3 regions of the Streptomyces sp. NPDC087420 genome follow, and region 2 is predicted to be linked to each of the others. Evidence: riboswitches for the same ligand, from Rfam matches in the RefSeq annotation. Region 2 holds a riboswitch; each other region holds the start of a gene.
The links. A riboswitch is a leader RNA that binds a small molecule or an ion and turns the genes downstream of it on or off. The one in region 2 is predicted to bind cobalamin.
Positions count from the first base shown of each region.

Region 1: another riboswitch for cobalamin. It lies ahead of metE (5-methyltetrahydropteroyltriglutamate--homocysteine S-methyltransferase); the one in region 2 lies ahead of ACIO1C_RS24220 (ribonucleoside-diphosphate reductase subunit alpha).
Region 3: another riboswitch for cobalamin. It lies ahead of ACIO1C_RS34420 (cobalamin biosynthesis protein); the one in region 2 lies ahead of ACIO1C_RS24220 (ribonucleoside-diphosphate reductase subunit alpha).

Region 1 is NZ_JBIUXU010000001.1:794,101-798,375, reverse strand. Features, by position in the region: gene ACIO1C_RS03400 (cytochrome P450) at 1-47, opposite strand, end outside; gene ACIO1C_RS03395 (type III polyketide synthase) at 49-1,188, opposite strand; gene ACIO1C_RS03390 (ScbR family autoregulator-binding transcription factor) at 1,669-2,310, shown strand; cobalamin riboswitch at 2,378-2,596, shown strand; gene metE (5-methyltetrahydropteroyltriglutamate--homocysteine S-methyltransferase) at 2,758-4,275, shown strand, end outside.
Region 2 is NZ_JBIUXU010000011.1:264,229-268,503, reverse strand. Features, by position in the region: gene ACIO1C_RS24220 (ribonucleoside-diphosphate reductase subunit alpha) at 1-1,855, opposite strand, end outside; cobalamin riboswitch at 1,999-2,131, opposite strand; gene ACIO1C_RS24215 (Uma2 family endonuclease) at 2,234-2,818, shown strand; gene mctP (monocarboxylate uptake permease MctP) at 2,881-4,275, opposite strand, start outside.
Region 3 is NZ_JBIUXU010000023.1:55,792-60,066, forward strand. Features, by position in the region: gene ACIO1C_RS34405 (class II aldolase/adducin family protein) at 1-406, opposite strand, end outside; gene ACIO1C_RS34410 (anion permease) at 576-1,847, shown strand; gene ACIO1C_RS34415 (hypothetical protein) at 1,860-2,096, shown strand; cobalamin riboswitch at 2,201-2,349, shown strand; gene ACIO1C_RS34420 (cobalamin biosynthesis protein) at 2,587-3,687, shown strand; gene ACIO1C_RS34425 (cobyric acid synthase) at 3,684-4,275, shown strand, end outside.

The DNA of each region.
Region 1 (4,275 bases), on a different contig from region 2:
GCGGTGTCCCGCGTGTGGGCCGCCGTCTCCGGTGTGTTGGTGGTCATCTCAGCTCACCGGTTCCGTCGCGGGCGACTGCCGGTCGGTGTGGACCGGGGTGGCCAGGACGTGCCGTTCGGACAGCGCGGGGCCGGCGAGGGAGTCGGTGGACCAGCGGCCGAGGGCCATCTCGGCGGTGATGCCGGGCCCGAAGCCCGCGATGATCCCGCTGGCGCCGTCCTCGACACCGCCCTCGTCGAACAGCCTGCGCACCGCGTCGAGGACCACGGCGCTGGCGATGTTCCCGTACTCGGTGAGGGTGGCGCGGCTGAAGCGGAACGCCTCGGGCGGGACCTCCAGGAAGTGACTGAGGTCGTCCAGGATGCGTGGCCCGCCCGCGTGGATGATGTAGAAGTCGAGGGCCGCCGCGTCCCAGCCGTGCTGGACCGCCATCGCGCGGAGGGCGGGGGCGAGGGGTTCCATCGTGCCGGGCACCCGCTTGTCCAGCAGGAAGTGGAAGCCGGTCGCCCGGACGCTGTACGCGATCCAGTCGGTCGTGTCGGGTACGAGGTGCGAGCCGTTGCGTTCCAGCGCGATGCCGGTGCCGCCCTTGCCCCGGACGACGGCGGCGGCCACCGCGTCACCGAACAGGCCGTTGGAGAGCAGCGAGCCGACCCCGAGATCGGTCGGCTGGTAGCAGAGCGAGCAGAATTCGCAGGCCACGATGAGCACGTTGGCGTCGGGGTACGCCTGGCAGAAGTCGTGCGCCCGGTTGACGGCGGCGCCGCCCGCCGCGCAGCCGAGCTGGGCGATCGGCAACTGCCTGGTGTGACTGGGGAAGTCCATGGTGTTGATCAGCCAGGCGGTCAGCGACGGCATCATGAAGCCGGTGCAGGAGACATAGATGATCAGGTCGATGTCGGAGGCACGCAGCTCGGCGTGGTCCAGGGCGCGGTTCACCACCGCGGGCACCCGTGCCTTCGCCTCGGACTCGTACAGCCGGTTGCGGTCCTCGAAGCCGGGGTGCCTGAGGGTCTCCTCGATGGGCTGGACGAGGTGGCGCTTGGCCACACCGGTGTTCTCGATCAACCGGAGCGCGAGGGGAAGTTGCGGGTGGTCGGCGTGGAGCGACCGCGCCAGGGCGAGGGTGTCCTCCATGGTGATCACATGCTCGGGAACCGACACATCGGGCTTACACAGAGTGGCCACGACGCGCTCTCCTTCGTTCGTGTTCGCTGTGAACTGCGGCCCACACTCTGTGGTGGCCCACCACCCCGCAACCTGGGGAACTGCCGGAAACTGGCCCCTGGGAGGAGTGTCAGGGGAGCGAGGGGGCGGGACCCGAAGGACCGTCAGGGATCTTACCTATGACTACGGAAAGTAAGCGCGAAATGGGCGCATCGTCCGTTCGTGGGCGCGGCGCCCGGTCCCCGATCGCGCCGCTTAGGGCCTGTCCGGCGCCACCACCGGTCCGGCGACCGTGGGTCACGACCCGTCCACCGAACGGGGCGGAAGCCGAAAACCGGCCGTCCTGTACCGGTGACACCATGGGACTCGCGAGTCCCGGAGACCTCTCTCCGTCCCAAGGTTTCGGCGCGGGAGAGACATTCGGGGAGTCGTTGAGCCCTATAGTACGGGCTGGGCGGTTTGTTTTGTGCTGGTCAACCCGGCTGCGCGGAAGGGTCATTCATGGCAACACAGGAGCGCGCCATCAGGACGCGCATGGCGATTCTGGAGGCGGCCGGCGCGGTCTTCGACGAGTACGGCTACTCCTCCACGACCCTCACCATGGTTCTGGAGCGCGCTCAGGTCACCAAGGGCGCCCTGTACTTCCACTTCCAGTCGAAGGAAGCCCTGGCCCAGGCGGTCCTGGACGAGCAGGTGCAGCTCGGCACCGTGCCTTCGCAGCCCTGCAAGCTCCAGGAAGTCATCGACATCACCTTCGCGGTGGCCCACCGGCTCCTGGACAACGCGCTGCTCAGGGGAAGCGTCCGGCTCACCGTGGACCAGAGCGCTCCCCCGGGCGTCGACCACAGCGGCCCCTTCCGCCAGTGGCCCGTCCATCTGGTGTCCCTGATGGAAGAGGCACGCGCGCAGGGTGAGTTGCTCCCCAGCGTGCGCCCGCAGGACACGGTCGAACTGCTGGTCGGCGCGTTCGCCGGCATCCAGCTGATGTCCCGCGCGCTGACAAATCGCGAGGATCTCGGGCGGCGGATATCAATACTGTGGGGACACATCCTGCCCAGCATCGCGGTCCCGGGCCTGATGCCGAGCATCGACACCGCGCCCGACCGCGGGGCGCGGGTGACAGAGGCGATCATGGCGGCCTGATCCGGTGAGCGGGCCTTCCCGCCGTCCGGAATACGAAAGGGGCTCCCGGCGCTTCACATGAGGGCATAGGGTGACGTATGCAGTTGGTTCGCCCTGTCAGCCAGGCAGCGGCGTCGTAAGAGGGAACCCGGTGGGAATCCGGGACTGCCCCGCAGCGGTGAGTGGGAACGACCGCCGTCATCAGCACTGGATCCGGATCGGGTCTGGGAAGCGACGGCCAGTAGGTGTCTTGTCCGACGAGACGCGCCCACGAGTCCGAAGACCTGCCACTGCCCGCGCGCGAACACCGCGCACGGAGATCCCGGTGACCTCGTGGGCGGGTCGGCGTGCATGTCAGGCGGTCGCGCGTACCCGGACACCCGGGACGTGGCCCCTCCGACGTGTCGCTCCTTTCGCGCCCTCGACCGTCCCCGGGACGGCAGAGAACCGCTCGCGAAGGAGAGTTCTGTGACAGACAAGTCCGCAGCCGCGGCAGCACGGGCGACCGTGCACGGCTACCCCCGCCAGGGCCAGAACCGCGAACTGAAGAAGGCCGTCGAGGGCTACTGGAAAGGCACCGTCGGCGCCGACGCGTTGCGCGACACGGCCGCCGGACTGCGCCGTACGAACTGGCGGCGGCTCGCCGACGCCGGCGTCCACGAGGTGCCCACCGGTGACTTCTCGTACTACGACCACGTCCTCGACACCAGCGTCATGGTCGGCGCGATCCCCGCACGCCACCGCGCCGCCGTCGCGGCGGACGCCCTCGACGGGTATTTCGCGATGGCGCGCGGCACGCAGGAGGTCGCGCCGCTGGAGATGACCAAGTGGTTCGACACGAACTACCACTACCTCGTCCCCGAGCTGGGCCCCGAGACCGTGTTCACCGCCGATTCCACCAAGCCGGTCGCCGAGCTGGGGGAAGCCCTCGCGCTGGGCCTCACGGCGCGCCCCGTGCTCGTGGGCCCGGTCACCTATCTGCTGCTGGCCAAGCCCGCCCCCGGTGTCGCCCCGGACTTCGAGCCGCTGACGCTGCTCGACCGGCTGCTTCCGGTGTACGCGGAGGTCCTGGCCGACCTGCGCGCCGCCGGCGCCGAGTGGGCGCAGCTCGACGAACCCGCGCTGGTCGAGGACAGGACCCCGGCCGAGCTGGAGGCCACAACCCGCGCCTACCGGGGCCTCGGCGCGCTGACCGACCGGCCGAAACTGCTGGTCGCCTCCTACTTCGACCGGCTCGGCGACGCCCTGCCCGTCCTCGCCGGGGCGCCCGTCGAGGGGCTCGCCCTCGACTTCACGGGACCGGCCGCCGCCAACCTCGACGCCCTCGCGGCCGTCGGCGGGCTGCCCGGCAAGCGCCTGGTCGCGGGCGTCGTCAACGGCCGCAACATCTGGATCAACGACTTCGAGAAGTCCCTGTCGGTCCTCGGTACGCTCCTCGGGCTCGCCGACCGCGTCGATGTGTCCTCCTCCTGCTCGCTCCTGCACGTCCCGCTCGACGTCACGGCCGAGCGGGACATCGATCCGGAGATCCTCCGCTGGCTCGCCTTCGCGCGCCAGAAGACCGAGGAGATCGTCACGCTGGCCCGCGGTCTCGCGCGGGGCACCGACACGATCGCCGCCGAACTGGCCGCGAACCGGGCCGACCTGGCCTCCCGCGCGGGGTCAGCTCTCACCAACGACCCGGTGGTACGGGCCCGCGCGACGGCCGTCACCGACGCGGACGGGCGCCGCGCCGCGCCGTACCCGGAGCGGGCGACGGCCCAGCGTGCGCACCTCGGGCTGCCGTTGCTGCCGACCACCACCATCGGCTCGTTCCCGCAGACGAACGAACTGCGCACCGCACGCGCCGATCTGCGCGCGGGACGCATCGACACCGCCGGGTACGACGAGCGCATCGAGGCCGAGATCCGGGAGGTCCTCTCCTTCCAGGAGAAGGCCGGCCTCGACGTGCTGGTGCACGGCGAGCCCGAACGCAACGACATGGTC
Region 2 (4,275 bases):
TCGAGGCGATGGTCGCCGTCGGCGCGATCGCGAGGAGCAGGGAGTTGCGCATGCCGCTCTTCGCGACGCGGGCGCGCAGCGCGTCCCAGCGCTCCGGCCAGTTCAGCTCGACGTCGTAGTGGTCGGGGTGCAGCACGCCGGCGGCGGTACGGGTCTCCGACCACGCCGGGAGCGGGCCGTTGCGCTCGGCGAGCGCGCAGGACGCCTCGTACGCGGCCAGCATGATCCGCTCGGCGATCTTCGTGGAGAGCGCGGCGGCCTCGGCGGAGTCGAACGGCAGGCGCTTCTTGAAGAAGACGTCCTGGAGGCCCATCGCGCCCAGGCCCACCGGACGCCACTTGGCATTGGAGCGGCCGGCCTGCTCGGTCGGGTAGAAGTTGATGTCCACGACCCGGTCGAGGAAGGTGACGGCCGTACGGACGGTCTCGTCCAGCCGCTCCCAGTCGATCTCGCCCGAATCGAGCACGAAGGCGCCGAGGTTGACCGAGCCGAGGTTGCAGACGGCGGTCTCGCCGTCGTCCGTGACCTCCAGGATCTCCGTGCAGAGGTTGGAGGAGTGGACGACCTTGCCGGGCAGGGCGGTCTGGTTGGCCGTACGGTTCGACGCGTCCTTGAAGGTCATCCAGCCGTTGCCGGTCTGGGCGAGCGTACGCATCATGCGGCCGTACAGCTCACGGGCCGGGATGGTCTTCCGGGCCAGGCCGGCGGCCTCCGCCCCGCGGTACGCGGCGTCGAACTCGTCGCCCCACAGGTCCACGAACTCCGGCACGTCGGCGGGGGAGAACAGCGACCACTCGCCGTCCGCCTCGACGCGGCGCATGAACTCGTCCGGGATCCAGTGGGCGAGGTTCAGGTTGTGCGTACGGCGGGCCTCCTCACCGGTGTTGTCGCGCAGCTCCAGGAACTCCTCCAGGTCCGCGTGCCAGGTCTCCAGGTAGACACAGGCCGCGCCCTTGCGCCGGCCGCCCTGGTTGACCGCCGCGACCGAGGAGTCCAGGGTCCGCAGGAACGGGACGATGCCGTTCGAGTGCCCGTTCGTGCCGCGGATCAGCGAGCCGCGCGAGCGGATGCGGGAGTACGAGAGGCCGATGCCGCCCGCGTGCTTCGACAGGCGCGCGACCTGGTGGTAGCGGTCGTAGATCGAGTCCAGCTCGTCCAGCGGGGAGTCCAGCAGGTAGCAGGAGGACATCTGCGGGTGGCGCGTACCGGAGTTGAAGAGCGTCGGAGAGGACGGGAGGTAGTCCAGGCGGCTCATCAGGCGGTAGAGGGAGGCGACCTCCTCCAGCGCGCGGACGCCGGTGTCCTCGGCGAGACCGGCGCCGACGCGCAGCATGAAGTGCTGGGGGGTCTCGACGACCTTGCGGGTGATCGGGTGGCGGAGCAGGTACCGGCTGAAGAGGGTACGGAGCCCGAAGTAGCCGAAGCGGTCGTCGGCGTCCGGGTCGATCAGCGCGTCCAGGAAGTCGGCGTGCAGCGCGACGAAGTCGGCCGTACGGTCCGCGATCAGGCCCTCGCGGTGCCCCACCGCGACGGACGCGGAGAACGCCACGGCGCCCTGGCTCGCGGCCTCTTCGGCGATGGTACGGGTGAGCAGCCGGGCGGCGAGCCGGGAGTAGGCCGGGTCCTCGGAGATGAGCCCCGCGGCCGCCTCGGTGGCGAGCTCGCGCAGCTCGGCCTCGTCCGACCGGGCGTTGCGGCCGCGCAGCGCGGCGCCGGCGACGCGTCCGGGGTCGGTGTCGGGCAGATCGGCGGTCAGGTCGGTCAGGAGCCGCAACAACGCGGTCCCGGGTCCGTCGGTCTCCTGCGCGGAGACCTCGGAGATGCCTGAAGCCGGATCGGCTGGCGCGATGGTCACGTGGTGCTCTCCCTCGCTCGGCTCTGGGCCGTCGGCGGGGAAGCGGGGGCGCGTGGATCCGGCACGGCCCGTCTCCGGGCAGCACGAACCACGGCGTCTCCGGCCCAGCCTCGGGGCCCGGACGTCCTGGCATCCGGTTCGGTCGAGCCGGACGCGTCGCCGGCAGGTATTCGGACTCACGGGTATGACAAAGCACACCACAGCAGACCGTTGCGGGACAGTTCCGGATTCACACCGGATTCCCCTGCGTCGACAACGAGGTTGAGCATACATCTGGGGGGCGCACGGTGAAGCACCCCCTAGATGTTGTGTCGCGCCCCACTTCGCCCGCCTGTGTCGGACCTCTCCGCTATCGTCGTTGGGACAAGGAGGTGCGTCATGACAGCCCCTGATTACACGACCCAGATCCTTCCCGAGGAGTTCGACGAAGCCACCCGGATACTGGCCCGGACGATAGAGGGCATCCGGCTGGAACTCATCGACGGGAAGATCAGGAGCAGGGTTGTGCCGGACGGGGACCACGACACCATCGTCGAATGGCTGACGCGTATCTGCATGCAGTCCCGGCCCGAGCTGTGGCTCTACCCCGATCGCGGGCTCCAGGTACAGGAGTACCGAAGCGGGAGGGCACGCCCGGACGGTGTGCTGGCCCCCAGCCGCGTCTTCGCAGGCCAAGGAGAATGGGCCGACCCCACCCCCGTCCTCATGGCCGTCGAAGTCACTTCGTACGACTCCGACACCGACGAGCGGGACCGCGTGCAGAAGCCGCGTGCGTACGCCCAGACCGGCATCCCGGTCTATCTGCTGATCGACAGGGACAGCTGCGTAGTGACCGTTTACAGCGAGCCTGATGGCGCTAGGTACGAGAACACCCACACCGTGCCGTTCGGCAAGGACGTCAGGCTCCCTGACCCCGTGGGGATCACCCTGGAGACCGAGCAGCTCAAGGAATGGGTGCGCTGACGACGGACGGGCCGCCGGATGGTTCCGGCGGCCCGTCGTGTGTCATGCGTTCCCGCAGCCCCTCAGCGCACCGGGTCCGGGTCCGCCGGAGCCAGGGGGAGGTCCTTCTTCACGCCGGGGTCGCCGATGTCCGCCGTGTAGTCCGACGGGCTGGTCTCGTCCACGCCCTCCGGGGCCTTGGCCGCCTTCAGGACGAAGGTCAGGACCACGCTCACCACGAGGTTCAGCACGAACGCCGTCAGGCCGATGTAGCCGATCTCGCCGATTCCGGGGATCTCCTTCGAGGAGCCGCCGAAGTGCGCCTGCGTCGGGCTCGCCACGCCGTACGCCGCGATCGTGCCGTACAGCATGCCCACCGCCCAACCCGTGAGCAGGGCCCAGCGGTGGAACCAGCGGGTGAAGAGGCCCCCGACCAGCGCCGGCATCGTCTGGAGGATCCAGATCCCGCCCAGCAGCTGGAAGTTGATCGCGACCGTCTTGTCCATCGTCAGGACGAAGGCCAGCGCCCCCACCTTCACCAGCAGCGACACCATCTTGGAGACCTTCGTCTCCTGCGCCGGGGTCGCGTCCGGTTTGATGAAGTCCTTGTAGATGTTGCGGGTGAAGAGATTCGCCGCCGCGATCGACATGATCGCGGCCGGCACCAGCGCCCCGATGCCGATCGCCGCGAAGGCCACCCCGGCGAACCAGTCGGGGAACATGTTCTCGAAGAGCTGCGGGATCGCCAGCTGCCCGTTGTCGACCTTCACCCCGGCGGCGATCGCCATGAAGCCGAGCAGCGCCAGCAGGCCCAGCATCAGCGAATACAGCGGCAGGATCGTGGTGTTGCGCCGGATCACCTCACGGCTGCGGCTGGAGAGCGTCGCCGTGACCGAGTGCGGATACATGAAGAGCGCGAGCGCCGAGCCGAGCGCCAGCGTCGCGTAGCCCCACTGCTGGGCCTCGCCCGGCGCGAGCGCGCCGCGTGGCGCCCCGGTCGCCGGGTTCTTCTGCGCGAACGCGTCGCCCGCCTTCGCGAAGATGTCGTCGAAGCCGCCCAGTTTGATCGGGATGTAGATGATGGCCACGATGATCACCAGATAGATCAGGGTGTCCTTCACGAACGCGATCAGCGCGGGCGCCCGCAGACCCGAGGAGTACGTGTACGCGGCGAGCACCGCGAACGCGATCAGCAGCGGCAGGTCCTTCACGAACCAGTTCGTGTCCTCGCCGCCGCCGACGCCCATCACGTCCAGCACCGCCTGGATGCCGACCAGTTGCAGCGCGATGTACGGCATCGTCGCGAGGATGCCGGTGACGGCGACCGCCAGCGACAGGCCCTTCGAGCCGAACCGGCCCCGGACGAAGTCCGAGGTGGTCACGTACCCGTGCTTGTGCGACACCGACCAGAGCCGGGGGAGGAAGGTGAAGATCAGCGGATAGACGAGGATCGTGTACGGCACGGCGAAGAAGCCCGC
Region 3 (4,275 bases), on a different contig from region 2:
GGGCCGCCGCCATGTAGTGGATCAGCGGCAGTTCGGTGACGAGGGTCGAGACGGCGGTGGCGTGGACGGCGTGGGTGTGGACCACGGCGGAGGCGTCCGTGGTGCGGTAGATCTCCAGGTGGAGCGGCAGCTCGCTCGTCGGGCCGAGACGGCCCGAGACCTGGCGTCCCGAGAGGTCGACGGCGACCAGGTCGCCGGCCGTGAGACGGTCGTACGGCACCCCGCTCGGGGTGACGAGGACTTCGTCCCCGACCCGTACGGAGACATTGCCCGACGTGCCCACGACGAGCCCTTCCGCGGTGGTCCTGCGCGCGGTCGCCACCAGCTCCGCCCAGGCCCGGTCGCGCGCGTCCCCATGCCCCTCGGCGGGGCGCTCCGCGGCCCGTCCGGTCAGATGATCCGTCATATGACGATCTTGTCAGGCGGGGCGGAAAAAGGGCAGGTCGGACAACAAATCAGGGTGACCGGAGAGCCCTTCAGGAGAGACACCCCGAGTACCTCCCTAGTTAACCTTCCGTTCACCCTGCATCCTTACGTTCACCGTGGCCACCGACGTCGAACGATTGCCTGGGTAAATGGAACACTTCACGCTGCTGCTCGCGATCGTGATCGCGACGGCTCTCGTGTTCGATTTCACGAACGGTTTCCACGACACCGCCAACGCGATGGCGACGACCATCTCGACCGGCGCCCTGAAGCCCAAGACGGCGGTGGCGATGTCCGCCGTCCTGAATCTCGTCGGCGCGTTCCTGTCCGTGGAGGTCGCCAAGACGATCTCCGGCGGACTCATCAACGAATCGGGCATCCGTACGGAAGTGATCTTCGCGGCGCTGGTCGGCGCGATCATCTGGAATCTCTTCACGTGGCTGCTGGGGCTCCCGTCGAGCTCCTCCCACGCCCTGTTCGGCGGCCTCATCGGCGCCACCCTGATGTCCGTCGGCACCTCCGGTGTCAACGGCGGCGTCGTCATCACCAAGGTCCTGATCCCGGCGCTCGCCGCCCCGCTCGTCGCGGGGCTCGCGGCCATGCTCGCCACCCGGCTGACGTACCGCGTCAGCGCCCGTACGGACGAGAAGGCCACGGCCAAGGGCTTCCGGGCCGGGCAGATCGCCTCCGCCGGCCTGGTCTCCCTCGCCCACGGCACCAACGACGCGCAGAAGACCATGGGCGTCATCACGCTGGCGCTGGTCACCGGCGGGGTCCTCTCCCCCGGCTCCAACCCGCCGCTGTGGGTCATCGTCTCGGCGGGCACGGCGATCGCGCTCGGCACGTACCTCGGTGGCTGGCGCATCATCAAGACCATGGGCACCGGCCTCACCGACCTGCGCCCGCAGCAGGGCTTCGCCGCCCAGACCAGCGCCGCGACGGTCATCCTGGCCTCCTCGCACCTCGGCTTCTCGCTCTCCACCACGCAGTCCTGCTCCGGTGCCGTGATGGGCGCCGGGCTGGGCCGCAAGGGCGGGGTCGTCCGGTGGTCGACCGCGACCCGGATGTTCATCGCCTGGGGGCTGACCCTGCCCGCCGCGGGTCTGGTCGCCGCCGGGGCGGAGTTCCTGACCGGCCACGGCACCTGGGGCGTCACCGTCGTGGCGATCCTGCTCGTCGCCGTCTCCGGTGCGATCTGGCTCGCGTCGCGGCGCCGGCCGGTGGACCACACGAACGTGACGGGGGCCGACGTGGTGCCGGTGAACGTGGGGGTGGACATCCCCGCTTCCGGTCTGACGGTGGCGGACATCGCGTCCGTGGACGTCGCTACCGCCGGTCTGACGACCACCATCCCCGGGCCTGTCGCCCTGCCCGCCCCGCCCGCCGTCGCCGGCGAGTCGGCGCGAACCGCCACGGTCTAAGGAAGCGATCACATGAAAATCGACTGGGCAGCCCTCGGCTCCGTGTTCGGCGTCAGCCTCGTGTCCACCATCGGTCTGGTGGGCCTGTTCACCCTCGGCATCGTGGCATTGGCCAAGCAGGAATCGGCCTCGGAGTCGGCCGGGGGGTCCGCAGGTGGCTCCGTGGCCCTGGCGCGCACCGGCGCCTACGCGTGCTTCGCGCTGTGCGCGGCGGCGGTGGCGTACGGCATCTACCTGATCGTGGCCTGACCGTACGTACGGCGAAAGACCCGGGGGCCTGGCCCCCGGGTCTTTCGTGTGGGGCTTCGCACACTGCCCCGTCGCAGGTCAAGGGCGGGTTGACGGGCGTTCTCGCAGCGTGGTGGACTGCCGGGGCCAATTACGGCGGCAGCAGAGGAAGCCGGTGCGAATCCGGCGCGGTCCCGCCACTGTCACCGGGCACGGTGTCCCTTCGGGGAAACGTCCCCGGGAGCCAGGAACTCTCGCCGCCGCGTTTCCGTCGAGCCGGGGCGCGGACCCTGAGTGAGGACACGTCGCCATGCCTGGCCGCGACCTTTGGGCTTCCGCCCGCGCCGCAACTTCTGCCGCTTCGGTCTCTTCTGCCGCTTCGGTCTCTTCTGCCGCTTCGGTCGCTTCTGCCGCTTCGGTCGCTTCCTCCTCATCCGCTTCCGCTGCCTCCGGGGCCGGAGCCTGGGCGGGCGCGGACCCGGCCCGGTCGGCCGGCTGGGACGCCGCGCGGATCCACGCGTACGGGGCCGTCGGCGGCCTGCTCGCCGACCTACTGCTGGGCGATCCTCGCCGGGGCCATCCGGTCGCGGCGTTCGGACGGGCCGCGGGGGCCGTGGAGCGCGTGCTGTGGCGGGACCACCGGGGCTGGGGCGCGTTGCACACGCTGGTCTGCGCGGGCGGGGCCGCCGGACTGGGCGCGGTGGTGGGGCGCGGGGTGCGGGGACGCGGGGCGCGAGGGCGTACGGGGGTCGGGGCGGCGGGAGTTGCCGGGCTCGCGGGCCGTGGTGTCGCCTCGGTCGCGCTGACGGCCGCGACCACCTGGTCCGTCGTCGGCGGTACGTCCCTGGCGCGCGAGGCGCGGGCCATCGGCCGGGCGCTCGGCGCCGGGAACGTCGAACTGGCCCGGGAGCGGCTGCCGCACCTGTGCGGCCGTGACCCGCAGTCCCTCGACGCCCAGCAGATCGCGCGGGCCGTCGTGGAGTCCGTGGCCGAGAACACCTCCGACGCGGTGGTGGGCGCGCTCGTGTGGGGCGCCCTGGCCGGGGTCCCCGGGCTGGCCGGGTTCCGGGCCGTGAACACGCTGGACGCGATGGTGGGACACAAGTCCCCGAAATACCGCCGGTTCGGCTGGGCCTCGGCCCGCCTGGACGACGTGGCCGGCTGGCCCGGCGCCCGGCTGACCGCCGCGCTGGCCGTTGTCGCGGGTGGCAACCCACGCGGGGCGTGGCGGGCGGTACGGCGCGACGCGCGCAAGCACCCGAGCCCCAACGCGGGCCCGGTGGAAACCTCGTTCGCGGGCGCGCTGGGCGTACGGCTGGGCGGAACGCTTGCTTACGGCGGCCGGGTCGAGCACCGCCCCGTACTGAACGGTGGCGGCCGGGCGGTGGAAGTCGCCGACATCGAGCGGGCCGTACGGCTGTCCCGGCGGGTGAGCGGGTTGGCGCTGGCGGTGTGCGTGGCGGGTCGGTTCGCGTACGCGGCGGCTTCGGGAGCGAGGGCGAAGGCCGACGGGGGCGTCGGCGCGGGCTTCGGTGCGGGTGCCGTTGCCGGAGCGGGTGCCGGTGGCGGTGTGGGCACCGGTGGCGGTGCCGGTGTGGGGAGGCCGTCGTGAGGCGCGGTGGGCTTGGGGGCGGGGTGCTGATCGCCGGGACCACCTCCGACGCGGGCAAGAGTGTCGTCACCGCGGGCGTCTGTCGGTGGCTCGTGCGGCAGGGTGTCAAAGTCGCGCCCTTCAAGGGCCAGAACATGTCGCTCAACTCGTTCGTGACGCGCGAAGGCGCCGAGATCGGCCGGGCCCAGGCCATGCAGGCGCAGGCCGCCCGCGTCGAGCCGACCGCGCTGATGAACCCCGTACTGCTGAAACCGGGCGGCGACCGGAGCAGTCAAGTGGTCCTCATGGGACGGCCGGTCGGCGAGATGAGCGCCAGGGGCTACCACGGAGGCCGCCAGGAAGCGCTGCTGGGCACCGTACTGGAGTGCCTGGCCGAGCTGCGCCGTACGTACGACGCCGTGATCTGCGAAGGCGCCGGCAGCCCCGCCGAGATCAACCTCCGCCGCACCGACATCGTCAACATGGGCATCGCCCGCGCCGCCCGCCTGCCGGTCGTCGTGGTCGGCGACATCGACCGGGGCGGGGTCTTCGCCTCGTTCTTCGGGACGACCGCGCTGCTGAGCGCCGAGGACCAGGCGCTGGTCGCGG